Regions from separate parts of the Variovorax sp. P4_B11 genome, predicted to be linked through region 2. Evidence: predicted binding sites of a transcription regulator. Region 2 holds the regulator's gene; each other region holds the start of a gene.

Region 1 (7,438 bases), on a different contig from region 2:
CGTGCCAGCCATTGGATGCTATGCAAATGAGAGCATTGAAGGCGCGTCAGGACTCGATTTTGCTGGAATCCAGGGGCGAAATCCTGTGCTGCGCAGCGCTTGTGCGGCGCACCATTCCGGGTGTTCGGCGCACTCAGGAAGCCCGGTCGGCGGGCAGGTACTCGGCCATCGCGAGCACCGATTCGGCGACCTCGACCAGCCGCCGTCCCTGGTTCATCGCGGTCTGGCGCAGCATCTTGTGCGCCTCCTCCTCGCTGATGCGGCGATGGGCCATCAGGAGGCCCTTGGCGCGCTCGACCAGCTTGCGCTCGTTGAGGGCGGCGCGCACGGTGTCGAGCTCGTCGCCCATGGCCTGAAGCCGGCGCGACTGTTCCTGCACCATGTCGAGAATCGATCGTTCGAGCTGTCGGCCGTAGGTCGCGCCGGCGGCCGGCGAAGACGGCGAGGGCGTGGCGTCCGGCATGGCGACCGCATCGAGAAAGAAGTCCGCCGCCGTCCCGTTCTCGCCCTGCAGGCTGGCGAGCAGGGTTTCGTGGGCCTGCAATTCCTTGCGGGCCTGCGCGGTCTTCTGCATGCAGAGCTGCCGCAGGTCGGAGGCCAGCCGTTCCTCGATGGCCTGCATGGCGTCGATGCGGCGCGAGCAGCAGTCGAACCAGGCCTGGCTCAGCTCGCTGTCGAGCGCCACGCCGGCCGGTGCCGCGCAGGCGATGCGGCGCATGCGCTCCTGTTCGGCCAGCTGGGCGGGGGCCTGGAGCGCGCCCCAGGCCTGCGTCAGTCCGGGGGCTGCGAAGTCGGTGAAGAGCTGGAAGCAATGCTCCTGCGAGGCGATCAGGTGCAGCCACTGCTGCTGGCGCGCCGCATCGTTGCGGCCGGAAGCGAAGGCCGCGGCGCCGCAGGCCCGTTCCTGGCCCGCGAATTCCTTGCCCTGCATGAAATTGAACAGCGCCACCAGGCGGCGCGAGATTTCCGGGTCGGTGGCGCCGTCGGCGGCCTCGAACACCACCGCGATCAGGCCGGCGACCAGCTTGACGAAGGCCGCGGTCGAACGGCCGGCGTCGAGCTCCAGCGCGCCGATGCGGCGGCGCAGCTCGGGCAGAGCGTCCAGCCCCGGCAGCACCCAGGCGATGCGGCTGAACAGCCGGGCGCCATTGCCGACGCGGCCGCCTTCGGCATCAAGCTGGTCGAAGGCCAGGCGCACGGCTTCTTCCAGCCGCAGGCATTCGGCGATCTGCTCCTCGCGCTGCGGGGCGAAGCGCTGGCCGCGCGAGGCCAGCAGCACATTCGAAATGCCGCGTTCGCGCTGCAAGGCATGGACCAGCCGGCCGATCGTCGCCACCAGTTCGCTGGTGCGCGCAAGCTGTTCCAGCGCGTCGATTTCGCAACGCAGCGCGCCGACCAGGAAGCTCAAACCGGATTTCATCGTGGTGTTTCGACTTCCATCTGCGTCCAATAGGTCCCCGGGCGGGCAGGCATCGAGCCAACCCTGGGGGCGAGCCTATCGAGCAACATCCGTGCCCCGACTGCATGCCCCGCCTACACTCGCACCATGCTTGTACTGGGAATCGAATCCTCCTGCGACGAAACGGGCGTGGCGCTGGTCGAGGCCGGCGCCAGCGGATTGCCGCGCCTGGCCGCGCACGCGCTGCACAGCCAGATCGCCATGCACCAGGCCTACGGCGGCGTGGTGCCCGAACTGGCGAGCCGGGATCACATCCGCCGCGTCCTGCCGCTGACCGAGACGGTGTTCTCTGAAGCCGGCCGCCGGCTGTCCGAAGTCGACGTCGTCGCCTACACGCGCGGCCCCGGCCTGGCGGGCGCGCTGCTGGTCGGCGCCGGCGTGGCCTGTGCGCTGGGTGCAGCGCTCGGCAAGCCGGTGCTCGGCGTGCATCACCTCGAAGGCCACCTGCTGTCGCCTTTCCTGAGCGCCGATCCGCCCGAGTTCCCCTTCGTCGCGCTGCTGGTGTCGGGCGGCCATACGCAGCTGATGCGGGTCGAGGGGGTCGGGCGCTACGAACTGCTCGGCGAAACCATCGACGACGCTGCCGGCGAAGCCTTCGACAAGAGCGCCAAGCTGATGGGACTGCCCTATCCCGGCGGCCCCTGGCTTGCCAAGCTGGCGGAGGCCGGCGATGCCGAGGCCTTCAAGCTCCCGCGTCCGCTGCTGCACAGCGGCAACCTGGATTTCTCCTTCGCCGGACTGAAGACCGCGGTGCTGACCCAGGCCAGGAAGCTCGGCGAACAGCTCGAGGACCGCAAGGCCGATCTCGCCGCCTCGACCCAGGCCGCGATCGTCGAGGTGCTGTTGAAGAAGTCGATGGCGGCCATCGAGCAGACCGGGCTCGACCGCTTCGTGGTCGCCGGCGGCGTCGGCGCCAACCGCATGCTGCGCCAGCAGCTCGATGCGGCCTGCGCGAAGCGGGGCGTCCGGGTGCACTACCCGGAGCTTCACCTGTGCACCGACAACGGCGCGATGATCGCGATGGCGGCGGCGATGCGGCTCGCGGCCGGCGTGCAGGCGCCGACCGAGCGCTACGCCTTCGACGTCAAGCCGCGATGGCCATTGGCATCGCTGGACTCGTCGCTGCAGGCCGCCTGACGCCTTCGCGGGCCAGCGACGGCAGCGGCAGCACATCGAGCATCTTGCGCCAGAGCTGAGACCATTGCGGCCAGTCGTGGCCGCCCTCGGTGGTGAACACGTGGCCGGGCGGAAGCGCCTCGGCCAGCAGGTGGTGGTTGGAGGCGAAGCGGTCGCCGAGCCCGAAGCCCAGATACAGCGGCGGCAGGTGCTTCGCGCGCTGGGGCGAGGCGTACTGCTGCAGCCACGGCCACAGCTTGCGATCGACTTCCTCGTCCGGCGGCGGTCCTTCGGGCGCCTTCCAGGTGCGCAGTCCGCCGGCCTTGTGAATCTCGGCGCCGATCGGCCGCCGGCCCAGGTAGGGCGCCAGCGCGACGATGCCGTCGACCGCGCCCGGCTTCGCCAGTTCATGGATCAAGGCGCCGAAGCCGCCGATCGAGATGCCCACCAGCCAGATCGACTTGTAGCCGACGGCACGCTGCGGCTGGAGCACGTCCTGGTGCAGCCGCTCGATGAAGGTCTGGTCGTAGTAATAGGAGACGTCTGCATCCACCAGCAGGGCGTCGGCCTCGAATTCGCGTTCCCGGACGGCATTGACGAAACCCTCGCGCTCGAATTCCTCCGGCTTCAGGAAAGCACCCGGAAGGAATACCAGCAGCGTGTCGGACCGGACATGGCTCTTTGCGAACTTCAAGTGCGTTTTCATGGCGCTTCGATCGGCGCCCGCCACCCGCTGCCTGTGCAGTTCGACGACCTTGGACGCTAGTTAAGAAGAAAGCATTGAAAAATACGTCACAGAACGTGACGAATTTCGCACTTATTGTGAGCCATAAATACGTATGTTGCCGCAACAGAAAGTTACAGCGGCGGGCATTTTTCTAAGAAGCATGGCGCCCGGATCGAACCGGGCGCAGGCACTTCTCGCTTCAGTTGATGGCGAGTTGGGCGACGTTGCTGACCGGAACGCGCTTGCCGAGCTTCAGGCTCAGCACGCCGTTCTCGAGCTTGGCTTCGCTGGTGGCGACATCGATGTCCTGCGGCAGCTCGTAGGCGGCCTTGACTTGGCGCTTGGCTTCGGCCTTGCTCTCGATGCGGACCACGGCGCCTTCGATGCCGATGCTCAGGTCGTCGCGCGACAGGCCGGGCACGTCGAGCGTGAGGGTCCAGGTCTTGTCGTCCTGCTCGACGTTGAGCGAACGCTGGACGCCGGCGAAGGCTTCGCTGACGAAGTGCTCCAGGCTGCGGTCGTAGGCGCGCGGAACGTAACGGGCGGTGCGGACTGCGGGTGCGAAGAACATGGTGAGACTCCTGAGTGATGACGATCGGGACAAGAATGTGTGTCCCTTACACTTCGCGGCGATTCAACAGAACATTGCCGCATGCCATCCCATCTAGGCGCGGCGGGAGGGGTTTCAAGACAATGAGTTCGAGCTTTATTTGGCGCCGCAAGGCCTTGAAATTGGCTGCCCTGGCGCTATGCGCGAGCACCGTGCCGGTGTTGCGCGCGCAGGCGAAGCCCGCGATTCGCATTGCACAGATCGAAGGCCTGAGCGGTCCCTTCGCCAATACCGGCGAGGCCTCCTTCCGCAATCTCCTGTGGGCGGTCGAACGGATCAACGATCGTGGCGGCGTCAAGCTGCCCGGCGGCCCACGGCTGCTCGAACTGCTGCGCTACGACAGCAAGAGCCAGAATGAAGAGGCCTTGTCGGCGTTGCGTGCCGCGATCGACGGCGGTGCGCGAATCGTGATGCAGGGCAACTCCTCGGCGGCGGCGGGCGCGTTGATCGACGCCATCGAGAAGCACAATGCGCGCGATCCGGACCGGCGCGTGCTGTACCTCAACTACGCGGCGGTCGATCCGACGCTCACCAACGAACGCTGCAGCTACTGGCATTTCCGTTTCGATGCCCATGCCGACATGCGCGTCACGGCCCTGATGCAGGTGCTGCAGGAAGACAAGGCGCTGCAGCGGGTCTACCTGATCGGGCAGGACTACAGCTTCGGGCAAGCGGTGCTGCGCGAATCCCGGCGGCAGCTCGGCGTGCGCCGAGCCGATGTGCAGATCGTCGGCGAGGAACTGCACCCGATCGGCAGGGTGAAGGACTTCGCGCCGTACGCCAGCAAGATCATCGCGAGCGGCGCGCAGGGCGTCGTCACCGGAAACTGGGGCAACGATCTCACGCTGCTCGTCAAGGCGGCTCGCGAGGCCGGCTTCAACGGCACCTTCTACACCTTCTACGGCAATGCGCTCGGTGCGCCCGCGGCCATCGGCGAGGCCGGCGTCGGCCGGGTGTTCGCCGTCGCCGACTGGCTGCCGAATGTGCAGACACCGCAGTCCGAGGCCTTCTACCGGGCCTTCCGCACGCGCTTCCCCAAGGCCGAGGACGACTACATCCACATGCGCATGCAGCTCATGATCGAGGCGCTGGCACAGGCGTACGAGCGGGCCGGCAGCGTCGATGCGGTGGCTGTCGCGAGAGCCCTCGAAAAGGCCGATGTCACCCTGGCTGGACAGCGCGGACGCATGCGTGCCGCCGACCACCAGTTCCAGCAGTCGCTGGTGGTGGGCGTCATGGATCGGCAGGGCGCGCCGGGCGTGAAGTTCGATGTCGAAGGCTCGGGCTACGGCTTCCGGGTCGTGAAGACCATTCCGGCCGACCGCGCCGAGATGCCCACCAGCTGCAGGATGCAGCGCCCCTGACGTTGCGCGCCGGCAAACTCAATGCAAGGAAAGATGACCATGCGCGATGCGATCCAGAACCTCGAAGCCTCCAAGATCCGCGAGGTGGCCAATGCCGGCCTCGGCCGCAGCGACGTGCTGGCCTTCTGGTTCGGCGAGAGCGACGAGGTGACGCCCGAGGTGGTCCGCCAAGCGGCCATCGATTCGCTGCAGCGCGGCGAGACTTTCTATGCCCACAACCTCGGATTGCCCGAGCTGCGGGAAGCCGTCGCCGCCTACATGAGCGGCCTGCATCCGAAGATCGAGGCCTCGCGCATCGCGATCACCTCGGGCGGCGTCAGCGCGCTGATGCTGGCGGTGCAGGCACTGGTCGACGCCGGCGACGAGGTGGTGGCGGTCACGCCGGTGTGGCCGAACCTCACGGCGCAGCCCGCCATCCTCGGAGCGCGCGTGCGCTGCGTGTCGCTGGTGCCGAGGGCAGGGCAGTGGACGCTGGACCTGGACGCGCTGCGCGCGGCGGTCACGCCGGCCACGAAGCTGCTGATCGTCAATGCGCCCAACAACCCGACCGGCTGGACGCTGACGCGGGCCGAGCAGCAGGCGATCCTCGACCATTGCCGTGGGACGGGCACCTGGATCCTGGCCGACGAGGTCTACGAGCGGCTGTACTACGAGCCGACGCCCAGCGGCTGCGCGCCCAGCTTCCTCGACATCGCGGGTGCCGACGACCGGCTCGTGGTCGCCCACAGCTTCAGCAAGAGCTTCCTGATGACCGGCTGGCGGCTCGGCTGGCTGGTGCTGCCGCCGTCCCTGATGGACGGCATGGGCAAGCTGATCGAGTTCAACACCTCCTGCGCCAGCGTCTTCACGCAGCGCGCGGGGATCGCGGCGCTGGCCCACGGCGACGAGATCACGCCGAGGATCGTGGCCCACCTCAAGGCCTGCCGCGACACGCTGCTGCCCTTGCTGGCCGAGGTTCCCGGCGTCAAGGTCGCGCCGGCGCGCGGCGGCATGTACGCCTTCTTCCAGCTCGAGGGCTTCGGCGATTCGCTCGAGGTCGCCAAGCGCCTGGTGGTCGAGGCCGGGCTCGGCCTGGCCCCCGGCAATGCCTTCGCCCCCGAAGCCCAGGGCTGGCTGCGCTGGTGCTTCGCCTCGAAGGACCCGCAGCGGCTGGTGGAGGGCGTGAACCGTCTCAGGCGCTGGCTGGCCGCACAGCGCTGACCAAAGGCCGGCGCAGCCCGGCCCCTTGGTGAAACACCGAGGAACCGGCTTTGCCGGGCCTCTGGTGTTGCCCCCGGTAGGGGGTGGGCGCCCGGACACGAAGTGCCGGGCAACCTGGGGGGCGAGCTCGGTATATAATCCCAAAGCTTTGCATTCGGCAGAGCGCACGGTGGGTGCAGTTCCAGCGCACACCGCAAGTCAAACATCCCGAAGAGATTTCAATCGCGGGACCGGAACAAAGGAAACACACATGATCGCAGCCTCCATCAAGGCCGAAGTTGTCAAGGACAACGCCCGCGCCGCCAACGACACCGGCAGCCCCGAAGTGCAAGTCGCACTGCTGACCGCCCGCATCAACGAGCTCACGCCTCACTTCAAGACGCACGCCAAGGACCACCACGGTCGCCGCGGCCTGCTGCGCATGGTGAGCCGCCGCCGCAAGCTGCTGGACTACCTCAAGTCCAAGGACGCCGACCGCTACACCGCGCTGATCGCCAAGCTGGGCCTGCGCAAGTAAGTCGAATCGCATGCAAAAACGCCTGGGTTAGTCCGCTAGCTCAGGCGTTTTTTACTTCGGAGCCGCAAAAACAGAGCGAAGCTGTGTCATTCCAGAGAGGTTCTCCGCCGAACTTCCCTGGAATGGCATCGTGTTCTGGCAAGCGCTCCGGCCCCCGCGGGACCCGTGGCCATCACGGAATGCACCGCCATCCAAACAGGAGCACAACATGAGCCTCTTCAACAAAGTCACCAAGTCCTTCCAATGGGGCGGCAAGACCGTCGTCCTGGAAACCGGCGAGATCGCGCGCCAGGCCTCCGGTGCCGTGACCGTCGACATCGAAGGCACCGTGGTGCTGGCCACCGTGGTCGCCTCCAAGTCGGCCAAGCCCGGCCAGGACTTCTTCCCGCTGACCGTCGACTACATCGAGAAGACCTACGCCGCCGGCAAGATCCCGGGCAGCTTC
Region 2 (7,438 bases):
GTGTTCACCGGCAACGTGCTGGTGAACAAGGGCACGATCCAGATCCGCGGCGCGCGCATCGACGTCCGCCAGGACCCCGAGGGCTACCAGTACGGCGTCGTCACGGCCGAACCGGGCAAGCTCTCCTACTTCAAGCAGAAGCGCAATGCCGGCACCGACGAGTGGATCGAGGGCGAGGGCGAGGTCATCGAGTACGACAGCCGCGCCGACAATGTGAAGTTCATCCGCCGCGCGGTCATGCGCCGCCTGATCGGCGCCACGCCCAGCGACGAGAGCAGCGGTCCGCTGATCGTCTACGACCAGAGCAACGACACTTTCACGGTGAATGGCGCGTCGCTGCCGCCGAACGCCGGCGTGGCGACCCAGCCGAGCGGCCGCGTGAAGGCCATCCTGACGCCCAAGCCGGCGACCGTGCCGGCCGCGGCGCCGGCGGCCGGCGCCGCCAAGCCCGCCGCCACGCCGGCGCCGGGCAACAGCCTGCGTTCCACCACCACGCTGGGCGGAGACTTCAAGAAGTGATCGAAGCAGCCGGGATCAGTGCCAGCGACGGCCAGCCGGGCAGCCGGCTGGAGGCGCGCAGCCTGCAAAAGAGCTATGGCAGCCGCAAGGTCGTCAAGGACGTGTCGCTGGCCGTGCAGAAGGGCGAAGTGGTCGGCCTGCTGGGCCCCAACGGCGCCGGCAAGACCACCTCCTTCTACATGATCGTCGGGCTGGTGCGGGCCGACGCCGGCGACATCATGATCGACGGCGAGCCGATCGCCCACATGCCGATCCATCGCCGCGCGCGCATGGGCCTGAGCTATCTGCCGCAGGAGGCCTCGATCTTCCGCAAGCTGACGGTCGAGGAAAACGTGCGCGCCGTGCTCGAACTGCAGAGCGAGCCCGACGAGCAGGGCCGCATGGTGTCGCTCGGCAAGGCGCGCATGGAAGAGCGTCTCGCCGAACTGCTGGCCGACCTGCGGGTCGACCACCTGCGCGATTCGCCGGCGCTGTCGCTGTCCGGCGGCGAGCGCCGCCGGGTCGAGATCGCGCGGGCGCTGGCGACCCAGCCGCGCTTCATCCTGCTGGACGAACCCTTCGCGGGCATCGACCCGATCGCCGTGATCGAGATCCAGCGGATCATCAACTTCCTGAAGGAGCGCGGCATCGGCGTGCTCATCACCGACCACAACGTGCGTGAAACGCTGGGCATCTGCGATCACGCGTTCATCATCAGCGACGGGCACGTGCTGGCACAAGGCACGCCTTCGGAGATCGTCGACAACGCCGAGGTACGGCGCGTGTACCTGGGCGAACACTTCCGGATGTAGGAGCCCAATCTCGATGAAGCAGGGGCTTTCGCTTCGCGTCTCCCAGCACCTGGCGCTCACGCCGCAGCTGCAGCAGTCGATCCGGCTGCTGCAACTGTCCACGCTCGAGCTGAGCCAGGAAGTCGAACAGATGCTCGACGACAACCCGTTCCTCGAGCGCACTGCCGAGGAGGCGGCGCGCGAGGAATTCGGCCTGGAATCGGCGGATGCGCCGGTGCGCGACGAGGATCGGCAGGCCGAAGTCGAGGGCGATTTCGCGCCGGGCCCATCGGCGCCGGCCGAAGTCGCGGTCGCCGCGTCCGAAACCGAGACGGCCACCGCCGACGCCGTCGACGCCGAGCCCGACTGGGAAGGCGACGGCACGGTCGACCTGGCGCCCGACGACAGCGAATGGGGCGGCGACGCCCCGGCGCGCACCAACAACCTGGGCGACGACGAGCGCACCGACGCCACCGAGCTGGCGCGCAGCCAGGAGTCGCTGCAATCCTTCCTGCACCGGCAGGCGCTGGGCCTGCGGCTCAGCGAGACCGATTGCGCCGCGCTGCGCTTCCTGATCGAGTCGCTCAACGACGACGGCTACCTCGAGGATTCGCTGCCGGCCCTGGCTTCGGGCCTGGCCGGCGACGACAACGACCAGTTCGACGACCTAGTGCACCACTTCCAGGTCGCGCTTGGCCTGCTGCAGAGCCTGGAGCCGGTCGGTGTCGGCGCCCGCAACCTCGGCGAGTGCCTGACGATCCAGCTGCGCGCGCTGGCGCATCCCGGCGAGAGCGCCGACGAGGCGCAGGTGCGCGAGACGGCCATTGCGATCTGCAAGCAGCCGATGGAGCTGCTGGCGCGGCGCGACTTCAAGCGTCTCGCGACCCTCACGCGCAGCAACGAGGAAGAGGTTCGCGCGGCCCTGCAGCTGATCGCCAGGCTCGAGCCCAAGCCCGGCCGCCGCTTCGTCGACGTCGAACGCAACGTCGTGATCCCCGACGTGATCGTCACGCGCATCGGCAACGGCACCCACACCAAGTTCCGCGTCATGTTGAACCCCGAGGTCATGCCGCGGCTGCGCGTGCACGACATCTACGCCGGTGCGCTCAAGCAGCACAAGGGCGAAGGCAGCCAGGCGCTGTCGCAGCGGCTGCAGGAGGCGCGCTGGTTCATCAAGAACATCCAGCAGCGCTTCGACACCATCCTGCGGGTGTCGAACGCGATCGTCGAGCGGCAGAAGAGCTTCTTCGTGCACGGCGAGCTGGCGATGCGGCCGCTGGTGCTGCGCGAGATCGCCGACGAGCTCGGCCTGCACGAGTCGACCATCAGCCGCGTGACCACCGCCAAGTACATGGCGACGCCCTACGGCACGGTCGAGCTCAAGTACTTCTTCGGCTCGGCGCTGGGCACCGAGACCGGCGGCAACGCGTCGAGCACCGCGGTGCGGGCGCTGATCAAGCAGTTCGTCAGCGCCGAGGATCTCAAGAAGCCGCTGTCGGACAGCCAGATCTCCGAGATGCTCAAGGAGCAGGGGATCGAATGCGCGCGCCGCACGGTGGCGAAATACCGCGAGGCCCTGCGCATCGCGCCGGCCAATCTGCGCAAGGCACTCTAGCGATGCCTCTCGGCCGGGGCCTGAGGGTGCGCGGGTGGCTCGGCGCGGCACTCGTGGCGGCGACCGTGCTGGCCGGCGGCTGCGCCATGCTGCCGGCCGATTTCGAGCGCCAGCCATCGAGCGCGATCGCGGCCTCCACGGCCACCACGCTGGGGCGGATCGCCAAGGCCTCCGCGCCCGATCCCGACCTGAGCGGCTTCCGGCTGATGCCCGGCGGCGACTTCGCGCTCGACACGCGCTTGCAGCTGGCGCGCCGCGCCGAGCGCACGCTGGACGTCCAGTACTACCAGATCGAGAACGACGAGACCGGCCGCTACTTCCTGCGCAGCCTGCGCGACGCGGCGCTGCGCGGCGTGCGCGTGCGGCTCTTGATGGACGACCTCTACACCTCCGGCGAGGACGAGCTGCTGCTGGCGCTGGCCGCGACGCCGAACCTCGAGCTGCGCCTGTTCAATCCGTTCCCGGCCGGGCGCGGCAGCATGGTGCAGCGCTTCTCGCGTTCGCTGTTCGACTTCGACCGCGTGAACCGCCGGATGCACAACAAGCTCTTCATCGCCGACGGCACGATGGCGGTGGCGGGCGGGCGCAACATCGGCAGCCAATATTTCGCGCAGGCCGCGGGCGCGAACTTCCTGGACATCGACACCTTCGTCGCCGGTGCGCTGGCGAAGCGCCTGGGCAGCCTCTTCGATCTCTACTGGAACAGCCCCTACGTGCGGCCGATCGGCACCGTGGTCGCTTCCTCGCTGACGCCCGAGGAACTGCAGCGGCGCTTCGAGCAGGCCACCGGCCCCGCCAACACCCCGGCGCCGCGGCCGCCGGCGCCGAACGACGTCCTGGGCTACGCGCCGCTGGGGCCGGAGCTGAAGGACGGCGCCCGGCTCGACCTGATCTGGACCCTGGCCGAGGCCTATGCCGACGCGCCCGACCGCGTAGTCGGCAAGACCGCGTCCTATGGCGGCGTGCCGCTGCTCGATGTCGACAGCGTGCGCTACAACGTGATCGAGCAGATGCGGCGCTCGCGTTCCGAAGTCACGCTGGTGTCGCCCTACCTGATCCCGGGCAAGGCCGGGCTCGAGGTGATGCGCGAGGTCCGCGGCCGCGGGGTCCGGATCAGCGTCGTCACCAATTCGCTCGCGGCCACCGACGAGCCGCTGGTCCACACCGGCTACCGGCGCTACCGGCCCGACATGCTGCGCCTCGGCGTCGAGATCCACGAGCTGAGCTCGGCGCGCACCAAGCGCAGCGTGCGGCTCGGGCTGTTCGGCTCGCAGGTCGGCCGGCTGCATGCGAAGGCGGCGATCTTCGACCGCCGCGCGCTGTTCCTGGGTTCGATGAACTTCGACCCGCGCTCGGACAACCACAACACCGAGATCGGCCTCTTCATCGCCAGCCCCGAGATGGCGCAGCAGATGCTCAAGCTGCTCGACGTGCTGAAGCAGCAGGGCGCCTACCGGGTGCGCTTTGCCGAAGGCAGCGAAGGTCTCGAATGGGTCACGATGGAAGACGGTGCCGACCCGGTGCTCACCGTCGAGCCCGACGCGGGCCTGTGGGACCGCGTGATGCTGGAACTGCTCGCGCCGCTGGCGCCGGAGAGCCTGCTGTAGAACCCGCGGGCCCCGGGCCCGCGCGCCGCTTCACTGGATGTTGACCGCCTCGACCTGCACCAGCAGCCTGACCTTGTCCTCGAAGCCGAAGGCCAGGCCCCAGTTGATGCCCCACTGGCTGCGCTCGACCGTGGTCTCGAAGTCGCCGCCGCAGATCTGGCGGTTGATCAGCGGGCTCAGGTAGCAGTTGAAGCGGTTGGCCTTGAGCAGCACGGGTCGGGTCTGGCCCATCAGGGTGAGCGTGCCGTTGACCTGCGTGACCTTGTCGCCGCTGAAGTCGAGGCGGTCGGCGACGAAGCGGGCGATCGGAAACTCGGCGACGTTGAAGAAGTCCTTGCTCAGCAGGTGGCGGTTGAGCAGGTCGACGCCGGTGTTGATGGAACTGATGTCCATCGTGATGTCGACCTTGCCGCCGGTGCCCGACGGGTCGATCTTGATCTGGCCGTCCTTGGTGCTGAAGCGGCCGCGGTTGGTGGTGGTGCCGTAGTGGCCCATCTCGTAGTTGACGAAGGTATGGGTCGGGTCGACCACGTAGCTGGCGCCCTTGACCGGGCCGCCCGCCGGCTTGGCCGCCGCCTCGGGCGCCTGCTGGGCGCCGGCCAGTGCAGCCGCGGCCGTCAGCGCGGCGAAGGTGAGCAGTTTCTTCATGACGAGCTTTCGGGTGAACGTGGAAACATCGGTGGACTTCACAGGGGGCCGAGCCCGGTCAGCACCAGCTTGAAGCGGACCTGGACGTCGTCGGCCACCATCGAGGTGTCGGTCCATTCGCCTTGGCCGATTTTGAAGGCGAGGCGCTGGATCGTCATGCTTCCGCTGGCGGTCGACTGGCCGTAGGACTGCGTGATCTCGACCGGCACCAGCACCTCCCTGGTGCTGCCCTTGATCGTCAGCCGGCCGGCGACCTCGAAGCGGCCGCCGCCCAGCGCCTTGATGCTGCTGGAACGGAAGTCGGCCTTCGGGAAGCGCTGGCTGTCGAACCAGGCCGGCTTGGGCAGTTCGGCGTCGCTCTGGGGCAGGCCCAGGCTGGCGCTCGCGACCTCGATCTGCAGCGCCACGCTGCCGCCCTCGGGCTGGCGCGGGTCGAAGGCCACCTGGGCGTCGAACTTCTTGAAGGCGCCTTCCACCGGCACGCCCATCTGCTTGGTCACGAAGACGATCTGGCTCGGAGCCGGCAGCAACTTGGCCGGTGTCGCCGGCTCGGCGCCGGCTGCGCCGGCAACGAGGGATGCGGCCGCGTACAGCAAGGCGCGGCCGAGGGAGAACAGGGTCATGGGAAATGCCTTCGGCGTGAAAGCGGCGACATGCGGTCGAGCAGGCCGTCGCAGTCGATGAAGTGGTGCTTGAGCGCGGCCGCGACATGGACTGCCGCCACCGCGGCGAGGCTGAAGGCGCCGGCGTGGTGCAGCGGCTTCAGCACCGATTCGGCGAACGCCTTGTCGACCGGCACGAAGTCCGGCAGCGGCAGCACGCCGAGCCAGACGACCGGGAAACCCAGCGCCGAGCTGTAGGCCCAGCCCAGCAGCGGGACGGCGAAGAACAGCAGGTACAGCAGCAGGTGCAGCCCGCGGTGCGCGGCCAGCTGCCAGCCCGGCATCGCTGCCCGGATGCGTCTCGGCAGCGGCGGCGGCGGGTGCGACAGGCGCCATAGCAGGCGCAGCGCAGACAGTGCCAGGATCGTGATGCCGGCCCATTTGTGCCAGTTGTAGAGCTTGAGGCGCAGCGGCGAGAAAGGCAGGCCGGTCATCGACAGGCCGACGCCCAGAGAGCTCAGGATCATCAGCGCCAGCAGCCAATGCAGGGCGATCGCCACCGTGCCGTAGCGCGGGGCATCGGGGATATCGGCCAGGGGGGGCGGAGGCTGGGCGGGCATGGTCGACGCATAGGCGCTTCAGCGCTGCACCCGCCGCAGCAAGGCCTGCAGCGTCGCGGGCTGCACGGGCTTGCGCAGCGCCTGCCAGCCGCGCTCGCGGGCCAGCTGCTGCGTCGCGTCGTCGATGTCGGCCGAGACCAGCGCGAGGGGGAGGGAAGGGCGCCGGCGCTGCAGTTCGGTCGCCAGCGCGATGCCGTCGAGCGGGCCCGGCAGCCGGATGTCGCACAGGGCGATGTCGAAGGCTGCCAGATCGGGCAGTGCGAGCGCCTCGGTCGCGCTGCCGCAGATCTGTGGCCGGGCCCCCCACAGGCGCAGCAGTGCCGCGATGCTGTCGGCCACCACCGCGTTGTCCTCGATCACCAGCACGACCAGGCCGGGGCGCAGCGCCTGCGTTCCCGGTGCCGTCGCGGTCTCGACGCCCGCCGCTGCAGCCGATGCCAGCGGCGCGCCCTGCGGGGCTGCGGGCAGCGCGAAGGCGAACACCGAGCCGCGCCCCGGTGCCGAGCGCAGCGAGATCTCGACGCCCAGCCGCAGGGCCAGCCGCCGCACGATCGCCAGGCCCAGCCCGTGGCCGCGCTGCAGGTTGCGTTCGATGTTGCCGACCTGCTCGAAGTCGCCGAACACGCGCTCCTGCGCCTCCGGTGCGATGCCGATGCCGGCGTCGCGCACCTCGATCCGCCAGGCTTCGCCGCGCTGGCGGCAGGCCAGCAGCACGCGGCCGCGAGGCGTGAACTTGAGCGCGTTGTCGACCAGGTTGCCGAGGATCCGGCGCAGCGCCACCAGGTCGGTCCAGACCACGGCGTTCGCCGGGCAGCGCACCCGCACCCGGCCGCTGCCGGCCTGGCGCGCGAATTCGGACAGCAGCGGCGCCAGTGCGACCGCCGCCGGCGAGATCGGGTCGGCGGCGGCCTCGATGCGCCCGATCTCGAGCAACTGGTTGGTCAGCCCCTCGAGCGCCTGCTGGGCCCTCGACAGCGCGGCCACCGTGCCCAGCACCGTGACCATGTCCTCGCCGGCGTTCAGTTGCTGGCGCAGCACCTCGGCCTGCAGGCCCATC
Region 3 (7,438 bases), on a different contig from region 2:
CTCGCGACCAACGGCACGGAAACCTGGGCGAAGAAGGTGCAGGCTCTGTTCGACAGCTCGCCGTACGGCGCCGGCTGCAAGGTCTACCCCAAGCGCGACCTGTGGCACCTGCGCTCGCTGCTTTTCACGGAGCCGGTCGATTTCCTGATCGGCAACACCTACGGCAAGTACCTGGAGCGCGACACCAAGACGCCGCTGGTGCGCATGACCTTCCCGATCTTCGACCGCCACCACTACCACCGCTACCCCACCTGGGGCTACGACGGTGCGATGCGCACGCTGATCATGCTGCTGGACGAGTTCTTCGAGACGCTTGATGCCAACACCATCGTCGCAGCGAAGACCGACTACAGCTACGACATCATCCGCTGACCGGGACCACCCCGTTTCTTGCCAGGAACCTATCCCATGACAGATGCCGTATGGGTCAAGACGACACAGGATGGCCGCAAGGTCGAAGTGATCGACGGCTGGGTCTGCCTGGCCGGCGCGCGCGAGACCGACCACCTGGTGCCGCTGCTGGAGCATCCGAACCGGCAGGCCATCGGCAAGGCGGTGCACGGTGCCACGCACATGGCCGGGCGGATTCCGCTCACGCATGCGGAAACCGCCATCGCCCAGGGGGCGATGGCGGCCGCGCAGCGCGCGTTCGACCCCAGCCCGGCCGCGATCACCCAGCGCATCCGCCACGCGATCTGGGCCAAGGCCCATGCGGAAGGCGTGGAATGACAGCCCCGCTGATGCAAGACCCGCAGAGCGCCTGAGACAACGCGGGAACCGGCCGTGATCTTCGTGGTGGAACTTCCGCAACAAGGCGACCCGCGCGCCTGGTTCGCCTATGACGACGAGGACTTCGCGCGCAAGGTGGCGGCCTCCGATCCGCTCGACCCCTGGGAGATCCACGACGAGCTGACGGCACGCGACCTGCTGGAAGCCGCGGGGCATGCCGGGCCCGACGACGCTGCGCGGGAACGTTCGCCGGCCCTCTGCGCGCTGGGCGACGCGCACGGCTGGGACACGCCGCTCTACCGCGCCGATCACCTGCTCGGCCGTGGCGTGCTTCGCACCGAGCCGGTGGCCGAGCGCGACGCGCTGGCCGCTGCGCTCGCCGCGCGCGGCGGGCAGAGCTGCATCTACTGGAACGACCGCGAGGCGATCGGTGCGTTCGAAGGGGCCGATCCGCGGCTGGCGGGCGAGGCCCGTTGGTGGGCGCGGCGCGCCCTCTACGAGCAGCTCATTGCGCTCGAAGTGCTGGCGGACGACAACTGAATCCGGAACGAGCGAGGCCATGAAGCTGGGCATCGAGCGCTCGCATGCCCACCGGCTCGCCGCCTGAGGAGACCTGCGATGCTGTCCCGGATGCAATGCGACATCGTGTGTGGCTGCGCCGACGCCATCCAGGCGCTGACGGCCGAGATGCGGGACGACAGCGAGCTGTTCGCCAGCCCGAACACGCTGGCCGGCGTGGAGATGTCGCTGCTCGCCATCGCGCAGACGCTGGACCACCTGGCGCCGGCCCTGCGCGGCCGCCTTGCATGGATCGACTGGACCGGCTGGCAGGCCTTGCGCGGTCTGCTGGAGCACGACGTCCAGCCGCGCCGCGAGCAGGTCTGGTACGGCATCCGGTCGCTGGTGCCGGCCACCGTGCACCTGATCGGCCAGCTGCGCCGCCACGAGCCGGTGTGGTTCGAGATTGCGTATTGAAGGATCGGACGCGTTGCTGCGCGTGGCGCACCGTCGTGTGTCGCAAGGCCTTTGTCGCATTCCGTTCAAACCCGCCAGCAGGGTGGCGCCCGGCGCGCCAAAAGACCGCCAAACCGGCGATAAATCGCCCCCGAACGGCCTCCCGGACGCTGGCACCAAACCTGCAATGAGAGCCTCATCCACCTGTCGGGAGTCTTCCATGTCAGTCTCGCTGAAAGCCAAGATCGCCGAAGTATTCGATGAGCCCGGCTGCGACAAGAACCAGGGCAAGAGCGAGAAGGAACGCAAGAAGGGCTGCACCAAGCAGCTCTCGCCGGGCGCCGCGGCCGGCGGCTGCGCCTTCGACGGCGCCAAGATCGCGCTGCAGCCGATCGTGGACGTTGCGCACCTCGTGCACGGGCCGATCGCCTGCGAAGGCAACTCCTGGGACAACCGGCATTCGGCGTCCTCCGGCTCGCAGCTCTACCGCACCGGCTTCACGACCGACATCAACGAACTCGACGTGGTCTACGGCGGCGAGAAGCGTCTCTTCAAGAGCGTGCGGGAGATCATCGAGAAGTACGACCCGCCGGCCGTCTTCGTCTACCAGACCTGCGTGACCGCGTTGATCGGCGACGACATCGAAGCGGTGTGCCAACGCGCATCGGAGAAGTTCGGCAAGCCGGTGATCCCGGTGAACTCGCCCGGCTTCGCCGGTCCGAAGAACCTGGGCAACAAGCTCGGCGGCGAAGCCATCCTGGACTACGTGATCGGCACGCGGGAGCCAGCGTACACGACGCCCTACGACATCAACATCATCGGCGAATACAACCTGTCCGGAGAGCTCTGGCAAGCCAAACCGCTGCTCGACGCGCTGGGCATCCGCATCCTCTCGTGCATCTCGGGCGACGGCCGCTACAACGAAGTCGCGAGCGCGCACCGGGCCAAGGTGAACATGATGGTCTGCTCCAAGTCGATGATCAACATCGCGACCAAGATGCAGCAGCGCTGGGGCATTCCATACTTCGAGGGTTCGTTCTACGGCATCGGCGACATGAGCGACACGCTGCGCCAGATCGCGCGGCTGCTGGTGGCGCAGGGCGCGCCCGCCGAGCTGCTGGAGCGCACCGAGCGGTTGATCGAGGTGGAAGAAGCGCGCGCCTGGAAGCGCATCGCGCACTACAAGCAGCGCCTGGCCGGCAAGCGGGTGCTGCTGATCACCGGCGGCGTGAAGTCCTGGTCGGTGGTCGCGGCGCTGCAGGAGGCGGGCCTGGAAGTCGTCGGCACCAGCGTCAAGAAGAGCACCAGGGAAGACAAGGAGAAGATCAAGGAGATCATGGGCGACGACGCCCACATGATCGACGACATGACGCCGCGCGAGATGTACAACATGCTCAAGGACGCCAAGGCCGACATCATGCTGTCGGGCGGCCGCTCGCAGTTCGTCGCGCTGAAGGCGCGCATGCCCTGGCTGGACATCAACCAGGAGCGCCACCATCCCTACGGCGGCTATGAGGGCATGGTCGAGCTGGTGCACGAGATCGACCGCGCGATCTTCAATCCGGTGTGGCAGCAGGTGCGCATCCCGGCGCCCTGGGGCGACGACGGCGAGACGCTGGGTGCTGTGCGGGTCGTCGCGCAGCAGAACGCCGTGGCGCCGGGCATGGGATTCCTGGCCGAGGTCGCCCGCCGGGCCATGGGCCTGGAGCCCGACGAAGTCCCGGCCTGAGCAGGACGCAAGCGGGAGCGAAACAGCATGGCCAGCGTCGTCGAGTCCAAGAAAGCTTGTGCGGTCAATCCGCTCAAGATGAGCCAGCCGCTGGGCGCGAGCTTCGCGTTCATGGGGCTCGATGCCTGCATGCCGGTGATGCACGGCTCTCAGGGCTGCACCTCGTTCGCGCTGGTGCTGCTGGTGCGCCACTTCAAGGAGGCGATCCCGCTCCAGACCACGGCGATGAACGAGGTCACGACCATCCTCGGGGGCTACGAGAACATCGAGGCCGCGCTGCTCAACATCCGCAAGCGCGCGGCGCCGAGGATCATCGCGATCTGCTCCACCGGCCTGACCGAGACCAAGGGCGACGACGTGACCGGCTACCTGGCCACGGTGCGCAAGCGCAAGCCCGAGCTGGACGACACCGAGATCCTCTACGTGTCGACGCCCGATTACGTGGGTGGGTTCGAGGACGGCTACAAGCACGCGGTCACCGGCATCGTGCGCGCGCTGGTCAAGCCGCTGCCGGTCGACGCGCGGCAGGTCACCCTGCTGCCGGGCAGCCATCTCTCGCCGGGCGACATCGACGAGTTGCGCGAGATCGTCGAGGCCTTCGGCCTGTCGGTCATCGTGCTGCCCGACATCTCCGGGTCGCTGGATGGCCACATCGCGCCCGACTGGCGCGGCACGACGATCGGCGGCACGACGCTGGAACAGGTCCGGGCGGCGGGGGCATCGGCGTTCACGATCGCCGTGGGCGAGCAGACGCGCGAGGCCGCCGAGGCGCTGCAGTCGATCGCAGGCACGCCCTTCGAAGTCTTCGAGCGGCTGACCGGCCTCGAGGTCAACGACCGCCTGCTGCAGCGGCTGTCGCAGCTTGCCGAACGGCCGGTGCCGGCGAAGTACCGGCGCCAGCGCAGCCAGTTGCTCGACGCGATGCTCGACGGGCACTTCTACACCGGCGGCATCAAGGTCGCCATCGGCGCCGAGCCTGATCTGCTGCTGGCGGTGGGCGGCCTGCTGCACGAGATGGGCGCCGAGCTGCGCTGCTGCGTGAGCACCACCAAGTCGGCGGCGCACGCGCTGCTGCCCGCCGGGCAGGTGGTGCTCGGCGACCTCGAGGACCTGGAGCGCGGCGCGGCCGATTGCGACCTGTTGATCACGCATTCGCATGGCCGCCAGGCTGCCGAGCGCCTCGACAAGCCCCTGCTGCGCATCGGCTTTCCGGTGTTCGACCGCATCGGCAACGCGCACCGCCGCCATGTCGGCTATCGCGGAACGATGAACCTGATCTTCGAGGTTTCCAACCTGATGATGGAACGCATCGCCCATCACCACGCCGGCGATTGGCCGCTCACGCACGAGGCGCGCCGCGCCGCCGCGGCCGCGAGCCGCGCGGACGCCGTCGAAAGCACCATCGCGGCGGCCAGCGCCTGAATCCAGCAACCAGGAGTCCCCATGAAAATCGCCTTCGCCACCCAGGACAAGGAGCGCGTGGATGCGCACTTCGGCTGGGCCAAAGCCATCGTGGTCTACGAGGTCACGGCCGACGGCCACCGTTTCGTCGAGAGCTTCGACTTCGGCGGCAAGCTGGAGGAGGACGGCGACGAGGACAAGCTGGCGCCCAAGCTCGACGCCATCAAGGACTGCGCGATTCTCTACGTCGCCGCCATCGGCGGCTCCGGCGCCGCGCGCGTGGTGGCGCTGAAGATCCACCCGATCAAGGTGCCGCAGCCCGAGCCGATCGCCGAGATCCTGGACAAGCTCCAGGAGGTTTTCAAGGGCACGCCGCCACCGTGGCTGCGCAAGGCACTCGCCAGGGATGGCGAGCGCTCATTCGATTTCGAAGACGACGAGGTTCCACATGGCTGAACAAGCAATCATCGAGGCGGCAGCGGGCGACCAAGCCCATCTCGCCAGCCCGTTCGTGCAGCAGCTGGTCAAGCAGCTGCGTGCGCAGGACACGCACGGTGCGTGGGAAGGCAAGAGCGACATGCAGTTGCTCAAGCCCTACGTCCACACGCCCGAGGAGCGCCGCGCGATCCCCATCATGGGCGATCCCGATCCGGAGATCCTGTGGCGCCTGGAGATCTTCTACAACGCGATCGCGGTGGCGATCGAGCGCGAGACCGGCCAGATGGTGTCGCCGATGATGAAGATGAGCCATGAAGGCTTCGGTCGCCTAGTGCTGATCGCCGGCCGGCTGGTGGTGGTCAACAAGCAGCTGCGCGACGTCCACCGCTTCGGCTTCTCCTCGCTGGCCAAGCTGTCGGAAGCCGGCACCAAGTTCTTCGACGAGGCGGTCGCGATGATCCGCGAGTACCCGGCGGTCGCCCAGTACGGAGCCTGAACATGGAAAGCCCCGAAGAACTCAAGGTGCGCCTGAAGAAACTCAATGCGCAGGCCACGCAGGCCAAGATGGACCTGCACGACCTGTCGGAAGAGCTGCCCACCCACTGGGAGCAGATCTTATCGGTCGCGCAGCGTTGCCACGACACCCACGCGGCCTTGATGGCCGCGCGCAAGCTCCAGGCCGCCGCGGCCTCCTGACGAGAAGGAACCAGCGATGACGGCCTTCAGTGTCACCCTTCCCAGCGGCGCCACCTGGACGCCGACCTTCGTCGCCTCGCTGGACGAGGACAAGTGCATCGGCTGCGGCCGCTGCTTCAAGGTCTGCCCGCGCGGCGTGCTCGAACTCGTCGGACTCGACGAGGACGGCGAGCACATCCGCCTCGAAGGCGACGAGGACGAAGACGAGGAATACGAAAAGAAGGTCATGACGATCGCCCACCAGGCGCTGTGCATCGGCTGCACGGCCTGCGCGAAGATCTGCCCGAAGAAGTGCTACACGCACGCCGCCGCATCGGTGTGACCATGGGTGCGCGTGCGGTGCTGATGTCCTGCGCCGCAGATGCGGGGGACCCGGCGGCGCTGGCGCTGGCCGGCGTGCTCTCGGCGGCCTTCCAGCGCCATGGCCGCGGCCTGCTGCCGATGCCGGGGCTGGACGCCGTCGCCACGCGCGCGCTGTTCGTGCACTGGTTCCCCGGCGCCGATGAAGCACTGGGCCTGGACTGGACGGCGCTCGCCGGGGCCGAGCGCGCGGAGCCGCGCCGGGACGAGATCGAAGACCTGGTCGGCCTGCTGCGCGACCATGCCGACGTCGACGCCGGGCCGGCCGCGGCGTCGGAGGCCGTTGCGCATGCCCTCGCTTGCGCCAGCCTCGGCGACAACCATCTGTGGCAGGACCTGCACCTGCCTTCGCGCCGCGAGCTCTCCGCGTTGATCGCGTGCTGGTTCCCGCGCCTGGCGGCCCGCAACACGCACGACATGAAGTGGAAGCGGTTCTTCTACAAGCAGCTGTGCGAGCGCGAGGCATTGTTCATCTGCAAGGCCCCGAGCTGCGGCGTGTGTACCGATCACGGCGTGTGCTTCGGCGCCGAAGAGGCGCCGGCTCTCCCGCTGCCGGACTGATGCCGCGGGCATGACGATTGCAATGGAGAGTCCATCGCTATGTATGTCACTGCATAGCCGACAAACCGGACGACAGAACCGACATGCCGACGTCATCGAATCCTCTCGCCGAGCCCCCGCCGGCACCCGCGCGCTGGGTGCCTTGCGACCGGGCGTGCTACCTGACGCTGCACTGGCCCTTGGGGCGCAGCGTCGGCCTGCCGCCGGCCTGCCTGCCGCAGCTGCCGCAGCCGCCGCATCGATTGCTGGCCATGTGCAACGAAGAGGGCTTGCGCGCACTCGTCCACGCCCACATGCTGCGCCTGCGGCGCACGCCGCTGTTCGCCCGGTCCGGCCGCTGCTTCGACTGCGTCGCGCAGCGTGTGGCCGATTTCGTGGTCGAGGCCTGCGGCGGCCCGCTGTACTACAGCGAGCGCCACACCCGGCTTCAGGCCGCCGCCGGCCTGCCGTTGCTGCTGGACGAAGAGGGCCGTGAGGTCTGGCTGGTGCAGCTCTGGCATGCCTTCGACGACGCGGGCTTTCCCCCGGCGGTGCGGGCGGACTTCTGGAACTGGGCCGAAGCGCTTTCCA
Region 4 (7,438 bases), on a different contig from region 2:
GAGGGTTGTCTGTGAGGCGATAGGGGTCGGTGACCGGGGAGTGGCCGGCGATCACCGACCACCGGGTGTCAGGCGGCTTTCTTCCAGGGCGCCTTGGTCAGGCTCCAGATCGGGCTGGAGATGGCCATGTCCATGTCGCGCGCGAAGATCGCGAAGCCGTCGTAGCCGTGGTAGGGGCCGGAATAGTCCCAGCTGTGCATCTGGCGGAACGGCACGCCCATCTTCTGGAACACGTACTTCTCCTTGATGCCGGAGCCGACCAGGTCGGGCTGCACCTGTTCGACGAACTTCTCGAACTCGTAGCCGGTGACGTCGTCATAGATCAGCGTGCCGTCCTTCACATAGTGGGTGGTTCGCTGGTAGTCGTCGTTGTGGCCGAACTCGTAGCCGGTGCCGACCACGTCCATGCCCAGGTCCTCGTAGGCACCGATGACGTGGCGCGGGCGCAGGCCGCCGACGAACAGCATCACCTTCTTGCCCTGCAGGCGCGGCTTGAAGCGCGCGATCACCGCATCCATCAGCGGACGGTACTTCTCGATCACGCGCTCGGCGTTGGCCTTGATGGTGTCGTCGAAGTGGCTGGCGATCTCGCGCAGGCTCTTCTCGATCATGGTGGGGCCGAAGAAGTTGTATTCGACCCATGGAATGCCGTACTTCTCTTCCATGTGCCGGCTGATGTAGTTCATCGAGCGATAGCAATGCAGCACGTTGAGCTTGGCCTTGGGCGTGTTCTCCAGCTCGGCGATGGAGCCGTCGCCCGACCACTGCGCGATCACGCGCAGGCCGATTTCCTCCAGCAGGATGCGGCTGGACCAGGCGTCGCCGCCGATGTTGTAGTCGCCGATGATGGCCACGTCGTAGGGCGTGGATTCGAAGTCGGGGCGCTTGTTCGGATCGACCTTGTCGAACACCCAGTCGCGGATCGCGTCGTTGGCCAGATGGTGGCCGAGCGACTGGCTGACGCCGCGGAAGCCCTCGCAGCGCACCGGCACGATGGTGTGGCCTTCGTACTGCTTGGCCTTCTTCTTCGACACGGCCTCGATGTCGTCGCCGATCAGGCCGATCGGGCATTCGCTCTGGATCGAGATGCCCTTGTTCAGCGGGAACAGCTCCTGGATCTCGTCGATGATCTTGTCGAGCTTCTTGTCGCCGCCGAAGACGATGTCCTTCTCCTGGAAGTCGGAGGTGAACTGCATCGTCACGAAAGTGTCGATGCCGGTGGTGCCGATGTAGTAGTTGCGGCGCGCGGCCCACGAATACTGGCCGCAGCCGACCGGGCCGTGGCTGATGTGGATCATGTCCTTGATCGGGCCCCAGACGACGCCCTTGCTGCCGGCGTAGGCGCAGCCGCGGATGGTCATGACGCCCGGCAGCGACTTGATGTTGGACTTGACGCCGCAATCGGGCTTGCCTTCGTCGAAGGTTCCGAGGTGCTTGGCGCGCCGCTTGGCCATCTTTTCGGGATAGGCCTTCAGCACTTCATCGATCAGGGCCTTGTTCGCGGCCTTGCGTTCTTCAACCGTGGCGGTCATGGGATGCTCCGTAGGGTGGGTGGGGACGGTGCGGACCCGCGGCGACGGACGCTCATGGCGTCAAGCGGCAGCGGGCCCGGGTCGGCGTCAGGCCGCGGCGGCCAGTTCTTCGGCGGTCTTGCCGACCTGGGACTCGTCGACCTGCTTCATGATCCCGTGCTCCATGAGCAGGTCTTCGAGCTGGTCCATCGTGATCGGGGTCGGGATCGTGCCGTTGCCCGCGTTGTCGTGGATCTTGGTGGCGAGCGTGCGGTACTCGGCGGCCTGCTTGGATTCCGGCGCGAACTCGATCACCGTCATGCGGCGAAGCTCCGCGTGCTGCACGATGTTGTCGCGCGGCACGAAATGGATGAGCCGCGAGCCCAGCATCTTGGACAGCGCATCGGCGAGTTCGAGTTCCTTGTCGGTCTGGCGTTCGTTGCACACCAGCCCGCCCAGGCGAACGCCGCCCGAGTTGGCGTACTTCAGAATGCCCTTGGAGATGTTGTTGGCCGCGTACATGGCCATCATCTCGCCGGACATCACGATGTAGATTTCTTGCGCCTTGTTCTCGCGGATGGGCATGGCGAAGCCGCCGCACACCACGTCGCCCAGCACGTCGTAGGACACGTAGTCCACGCCGTCATAGGCGCCGTTCTCCTCGAGGAAGTTGATCGAGGTGATCACGCCGCGGCCGGCGCAGCCGACGCCCGGCTCCGGACCGCCGGACTCGACGCAGCGGATGTCGCGATAGCCGATCTTCATGACGTCTTCCAGCTCCAGGTCCTCCACCGAACCGGCTTCCGCGGCCAGCGAGAGGATGGTGTCCTGTGCCTTCGCGTGCAGGATCAGCCGGGTCGAGTCGGCCTTGGGGTCGCAGCCGACGATGAGGATCTTCTGGCCGAGTTCCGTCAACGCCGCGAGGGTGTTCTGGGAAGTCGTCGATTTGCCGATGCCGCCTTTGCCGTAGAAGGCGATTTGCCGAAGTTTGGCCATAGCAGTACTCCATTCAGGAAGGGTTGAAAAACAAGGTTGCGTAGCCGCGCCCATGTCAGCCTGTCGTGCCTGTTGGTCTTCTTCTGTGGGGTCACGCATCGGCCGGACCTGTGTCCGCGCAGACCCTTCTTCGCAGCTTCCGTGCCATGCGGTTCCGGCACCGTCGGCAGGGCTCGTGCCATGCCCTTCCACAGAGGGAAAACAGCTCTCCGGCGCAGATCGCAATGCCAGTCGGCGCACATTGTTCGCTTCGCGACAAACGCTGCACGGCGCGTCGGAAAAAAGACCTGCCATGCAACACGCGGGGCCGCTTTGTGTCGGGTTTGCAGCGCGCCGCAGGCCGACATCCCCTGGTACGTTCGTTGCAGGAGACGGCACATGAACGCCGCCGCGAACAACACCCTGCCGCTGCGCCAACGCCCCCCGCACTTCGACATGCTCGGCGGCCGGGCCGGCGTCGTGCAGTTGGTCGACTCTTTCTATCGCCACATGGACACGCGCCCCGATGCGCGCGGCATACGTGCCATGCATGCGCCGGACCTTGCATCGACCAAGGCCGTGCTCGTGCTCTACCTGTGCGAGTGGCTCGGCGGCCCCAAGGCGTATTCGGCCCGCCGTGGCCACCCCCGCCTGCGCATGCGCCATGCGGGCTTCGCCATCGGCACGGACGAACGCGACGCCTGGCTGGCCTGCATGCAGGCCGCGCTGCAGGACGCCGGCGCCGCGCCCGCGCTGCGAGACGAACTCATGGCCGCCTTCTTCAAGACGGCCGACTGGATGCGCAACACGGCGCCGGTCCCCGCTGCCGCTTCTTCTTCTGAATTCATCACCACCAAGGAATCTCCATGAATGCCACGCTGGACCGCAAGGAACTCGACGACACCGCGTTTGCCCGGCTCGAGAAGGAGGGGCGGCTGCTGAACCCCGTGTTGAAGGCGCCCACCGGCAAGTTCGGCCGTCTCGGCTTTCGCGGCGAACTGGCGCTGCGCTTTGCGCCCAAGCTGGCCGACGAGGCACGCCCGCCGGAACTCACCTGCGACCAGGTGATGGCCGTCGGGACCACGGGCGACCGGCACCTGCCCTTCTTCGCGGGCTACCTGCTGAGCTTCGAGCACCTGAAGGACGTGGCCGAGGTGCTGGGCGAGACGCTCAGCGCCGGCGGCAAGTACTTTCTGTTCTGCAACAACATCGACCTGAGCAGGAAGTACCAGGTGCCCTACAAGGGCGCCCTGTTCTACGTGCTGCCGATCGACGAGAGCACGGTCTACAACGAACTGCTGGCGCTGCTGTACCTGGAGAAGAACGAACTCAAGAAGAAGGACAGCGCCGGCAAGCTCGATGCGGTGGCCGATGCGGCGATCAAGTTCGACGTCACCTTCGACACCATCACCTACGCCGAGGGCCTGGAACTGATGGGCCCAGTGCGCAACCCGAACGAGAACCGTCCGGTCTGATCCGCTGGAACACACGCCATGAACGCCCTGCATCGACGCCTGGCCGTGACTGCGTCCGCCGGCACTTCTCGCGCCGTGCGCCGCACCGCCGCATGGCGAGAGGCGGCCAACACCGCGATGCCGCCGCTGTCGCATGCCGAACTCGCGACCTGGCTGGCACAGCAGGACTTTCCCGGCCCGCAGGCGCGCCGCGACAACGGCGACACGCCGCTGATGCGGGCCGCATGGCATGGCGAGCATGAGGTGGTCGAGGCCTTGCTGGCGGATGGCGCTGCGCCCGATGCGGTGAACGACGAGGGCAACAACGCGCTCTGGTTCGCCTGCCTGCACGGCGGTCCGGCGACCATCCTGCGGCTGATCCAGGCCGGCACGCCGATCGACCATGCCAACGACGACGACATCACCTGCCTCATGCAGGCCGCCGCGAGCGGCCGGCTGGAGATGGTGCACCTGCTGCTGGCGCAAGGGGCGGCGCCGGACCTGAGCGCGCCGGACGGCCGCAGCGCCTTCGACATGGCCGCCGACCGCGGGCTGGAACTGCTGCGCCTGGCCCGTCGCCGGTTGGCCTCTTCGCCCTGAGACCCCCCATGTCGGCCGCACGCTCAGCCACTGTCCTGGCCTACCACGCGCGCACCAAGCACCGGCCGGTGCGCCCGCCGCGCGGCTGCCATTGCCGGCCGACGACGGGCGGCCGATATACCGCTGGCGAGCGCCAGGAGGACACGCCATGAAGGGCCAGCGCACATTCCGCCGTCTCACGCTGGCCGAACTCGGAGCCTGGCGGCTCCAGCGGCCGGACGCGCTGCTGCTCGACGCGCGCGACGCCGCCAGCCACGCGCGCGACGGCTGGCCCGGCGCCGTGCGGATCTCGGGCGACAACCAGGACATGCTGCTGCTGCGCACCGAGCGCCGGCGCCCGGTGCTGATCTACTGCCACCACGGCAACGCCAGCCAGGCCTACGCGCAGATGTTCGCCGACTTCGGCTTCACCGACGTGCACGACCTGATCGGCGGCCATGCCGCCTGGGCGGTGGCCGGCGCCCCGATGGCCCACATCACCGACGCACCGACGACTTGAACCGGAGACCGGAATGCCCCTCTATGACTACCACTGCCCCGCCTGCGGCCAGCGCTTCGAGATGCTGGTGCGCTCCGGCACCCAGCCTGCCTGTCCGCAGTGCGGCAGCACGGCCCTGGAGAAAGCCGTCTCGCGCATCGCGCCCGCCGGCAAGATCGAGGCCATCCGGATGTCGAACCGCCGCGCCGCGGCGGCCCAGGGCCACTTCGACCAGTACAGCGCGGCCGACCGCGCCAGGCTGCTCAAGGGAAAGAACGTCTGAAATGAAGCACCCCCCGAAGCGCCTGCGGCGCCTCCGAGTCGCTGCCAGAGGCAGCGGCTCTTCGGTTCCGTCCAAGCCTGCGCAGGCAGGCTTGGAGCCGCGGACCTCAGCCCCTCAAGGGGGGCGATACCGGCGGCCCGGCAAAGCCGGTTCCGCGGTATCCCTGGTATCGGACTGCGCCGGTTTCATGGGTCGTGGATCGCGCACCGCGCGGTGGAGCAACTGATATGGACCTCGTCTACAAAACGACCATGCTGGCCCAAGGCGGCCGTGGCGGCCAGGTGCAAAGCGAGGACGGCAGCTTCAAGCTCAAGCTCGTCGTCCCGAAGGAGATGGGCGGCAAGGGCGACGGCCCCAATCCGGAGCAGCTCTTCGCGGCCGCATTCGCGGCCTGCTTCGAACATTCCGTGCGCCACATCGCCCGCGCCGGCAAGCTGCCGCTGCGCGGCTGCTACGTCGAGGCCGTGCTGTCGATGTACGTGAACTTCGAGGGCGCCTACCGCATGGCGCTGAGCCTGACCGCCTTCATGGCCGGAACGCTGGACCAGCCCACCGCCGACAGCCTGATGGAACGCGCCAGGGGCATCTGCCCCTACGTCGACGCCACCAAGTCGAGCATGACACTGAACCTCAAGGCGGTGCTCGACACGCCGGTGGCGGCCTGAGCCGTGCGGCGCCGACCCTTCTTCTTTCTCACCGCCAGCAAGGTCGACGCGTGGCTCATGCAGATCCAGTGAACCCGCAGCCGCCGGCCGTCGGCGCGCTGCCGCGCGGCCCGATCGCCTACAGCCCCGCCCGCTTCGCCGACGCCAAGGCGTTCGTCTTCCGCCTGTGGTGCGAACTCGCCCTCGAGCGCCAGGCCCCGGTGCCCAGCGATCTCTCAGGGGCCTGCAAATACGGCTCGCTCTTCGTGCAGGGTGTCTTCGGCGGCGTCATCGAGGGCCACTATGCCCACCAGTTCAACCGGATCGACGGACGCCTGATCGACCTCGGCCACGACGCGCTCGACGTCGGCCGCATGCGCAACCCGTACCTGCACGACGCCGACTACTTCCTGATTCCCGAATACCGCGACCGCCTCGCCCGCTGCGCGCCGCGGGTCGAGGCATGGGTGGCAGGGTTCCTGTGTCCTCCTCTCTCTTCTCCTGAAAGGCTCACACCATGTTCATCGCCATGAACCGCTTTCGCATCGCGCCGGGCCGCGAAGCGGAGTTCATCGAGGTCTGGCGCCAGCGCGACAGCAGGCTGGCCGACGTGCCGGGCTTCCAGCGTTTCAATCTCCTGCAGGGGCCGAGCGACGCGCAGGCGACCGTGTTCGTCTCGCATTCGACCTGGGAGAGCGCCGAGGCCTTCGAGGCCTGGACGCGCTCCGAAGCCTTCCGCGCGGCGCACGCCGGTGCCGGCCAGCAGCGCGGCCTCTACCTGGGACCGCCGCAGTTCGAGGGCTTCGAGGCCGTCCTGTAGCCGGCCGGGCCGTTCAGAAAGGCCCGCACCGGACCTTCGGGAAGGCCAGCCAGCAGCTTCTCGGCCAGGCGCTGCGGGCACCTTGGCTTCCTGGCGTTCACCACTGCATCTGGAACAGGTCCGACTGGCTCTGCCGGTACACGCGCAGCCACAGCAGCGTTGCCGGCACCAGCGATTCACAGGCGAACCAGAGCGCCTCGTCGAGTTCCTCGCCGGCCGGGCCGGACAGGCGCGGGCGCAGCGCCTCCCAGCCCCGCCAGGCGAGTTCGGGCATTTCGAGCCGAACCGCGGGATCGACCTGGCCCATGCTGTCCGCCAGAGTCCCGAGCTGCCGCAGCACTTCGGCGCGCGTCAGGCGCGAGCGCAGCAGTTCTTCGCGCTCCAGCCCTTCGACGAGGATGACCACCGCCGTGCCGGCCTGCTCGATGATGGCCAGCAGGGCGCTGGTCTCGATGGGGCGGACGCCTGTCATGCCGGCACCGCCGTGCGCTGCGCGTGCGCAGATGCCGCCAGCAGGCGCGTGTTCAGTTCCAGTGCGAACTCGCGCCAGGCCGCCGCGAGATCGCGTGCGATGGCGCGCTGCAGCAACGCATCGGGCCGGTGCTCGCCGGGAAAGTTCGACAGCGCGCACGAGCTGCCGTTGAAGGCCAGCGCATTCGACAGCAGTTCGCCG

The links. The regulator sigma-54, encoded in region 2, starts transcription at its own class of promoters, with help from an activator protein. The targets are predictions, from matches to a motif close to TGGCANGNAANCTGCTTT.
Region 1: a site for sigma-54 is predicted at 1,500-1,517, ahead of AC1DYD_RS35165 (nitrate- and nitrite sensing domain-containing protein). Genes of this name have one in related genera too.
Region 3: a site for sigma-54 is predicted at 1,855-1,872, ahead of nifE (nitrogenase iron-molybdenum cofactor biosynthesis protein NifE). Genes of this name have one in related genera too.
Region 4: a site for sigma-54 is predicted at 2,637-2,654, ahead of nifH (nitrogenase iron protein). Genes of this name have one in related genera too.

What each region holds. Positions count from the first base shown of each region.
Region 1 is NZ_JBFUHO010000070.1:22,602-30,039, forward strand. It holds gene AC1DYD_RS35165 (nitrate- and nitrite sensing domain-containing protein) at 134-1,420, opposite strand; gene tsaD (tRNA (adenosine(37)-N6)-threonylcarbamoyltransferase complex transferase subunit TsaD) at 1,547-2,596, shown strand; gene AC1DYD_RS35175 (alpha/beta hydrolase-fold protein) at 2,544-3,281, opposite strand; gene AC1DYD_RS35180 (Hsp20/alpha crystallin family protein) at 3,502-3,873, opposite strand; gene AC1DYD_RS35185 (branched-chain amino acid ABC transporter substrate-binding protein) at 3,996-5,276, shown strand; gene AC1DYD_RS35190 (pyridoxal phosphate-dependent aminotransferase) at 5,298-6,476, shown strand; gene rpsO (30S ribosomal protein S15) at 6,727-6,993, shown strand; gene pnp (polyribonucleotide nucleotidyltransferase) at 7,202-7,438, shown strand, end outside.
Region 2 is NZ_JBFUHO010000010.1:77,383-84,820, reverse strand. It holds gene lptA (lipopolysaccharide transport periplasmic protein LptA) at 1-519, shown strand, start outside; gene lptB (LPS export ABC transporter ATP-binding protein) at 516-1,310, shown strand; gene AC1DYD_RS12405 (RNA polymerase factor sigma-54) at 1,324-2,904, shown strand; gene AC1DYD_RS12400 (phospholipase D family protein) at 2,907-4,511, shown strand; gene AC1DYD_RS12395 (YceI family protein) at 4,542-5,159, opposite strand; gene AC1DYD_RS12390 (YceI family protein) at 5,198-5,782, opposite strand; gene AC1DYD_RS12385 (cytochrome b) at 5,779-6,381, opposite strand; gene AC1DYD_RS12380 (sensor histidine kinase) at 6,400-7,438, opposite strand, start outside.
Region 3 is NZ_JBFUHO010000033.1:70,395-77,832, forward strand. It holds gene nifK (nitrogenase molybdenum-iron protein subunit beta) at 1-372, shown strand, start outside; gene AC1DYD_RS25510 (hypothetical protein) at 409-729, shown strand; gene AC1DYD_RS25515 (hypothetical protein) at 784-1,269, shown strand; gene AC1DYD_RS25520 (hypothetical protein) at 1,348-1,704, shown strand; gene nifE (nitrogenase iron-molybdenum cofactor biosynthesis protein NifE) at 1,904-3,412, shown strand; gene nifN (nitrogenase iron-molybdenum cofactor biosynthesis protein NifN) at 3,440-4,834, shown strand; gene nifX (nitrogen fixation protein NifX) at 4,856-5,269, shown strand; gene AC1DYD_RS25540 (NifX-associated nitrogen fixation protein) at 5,262-5,747, shown strand; gene AC1DYD_RS25545 (CCE_0567 family metalloprotein) at 5,750-5,947, shown strand; gene fdxB (ferredoxin III, nif-specific) at 5,964-6,269, shown strand; gene AC1DYD_RS25555 (nitrogen fixation protein NifQ) at 6,272-6,868, shown strand; gene AC1DYD_RS25560 (globin family protein) at 6,952-7,438, shown strand, end outside.
Region 4 is NZ_JBFUHO010000033.1:61,758-69,195, reverse strand. It holds gene nifD (nitrogenase molybdenum-iron protein alpha chain) at 69-1,532, opposite strand; gene nifH (nitrogenase iron protein) at 1,620-2,507, opposite strand; gene AC1DYD_RS25490 (group II truncated hemoglobin) at 2,886-3,356, shown strand; gene AC1DYD_RS25485 (hypothetical protein) at 3,353-3,961, shown strand; gene AC1DYD_RS25480 (ankyrin repeat domain-containing protein) at 3,980-4,540, shown strand; gene AC1DYD_RS25475 (thiosulfate sulfurtransferase GlpE) at 4,689-5,039, shown strand; gene AC1DYD_RS25470 (FmdB family zinc ribbon protein) at 5,053-5,301, shown strand; gene AC1DYD_RS25465 (Ohr family peroxiredoxin) at 5,529-5,966, shown strand; gene AC1DYD_RS25460 (hypothetical protein) at 6,035-6,478, shown strand; gene hmuQ (heme-degrading protein HmuQ) at 6,463-6,765, shown strand; gene AC1DYD_RS25450 (hypothetical protein) at 6,863-7,237, opposite strand; gene AC1DYD_RS25445 (flavin monoamine oxidase family protein) at 7,234-7,438, opposite strand, start outside.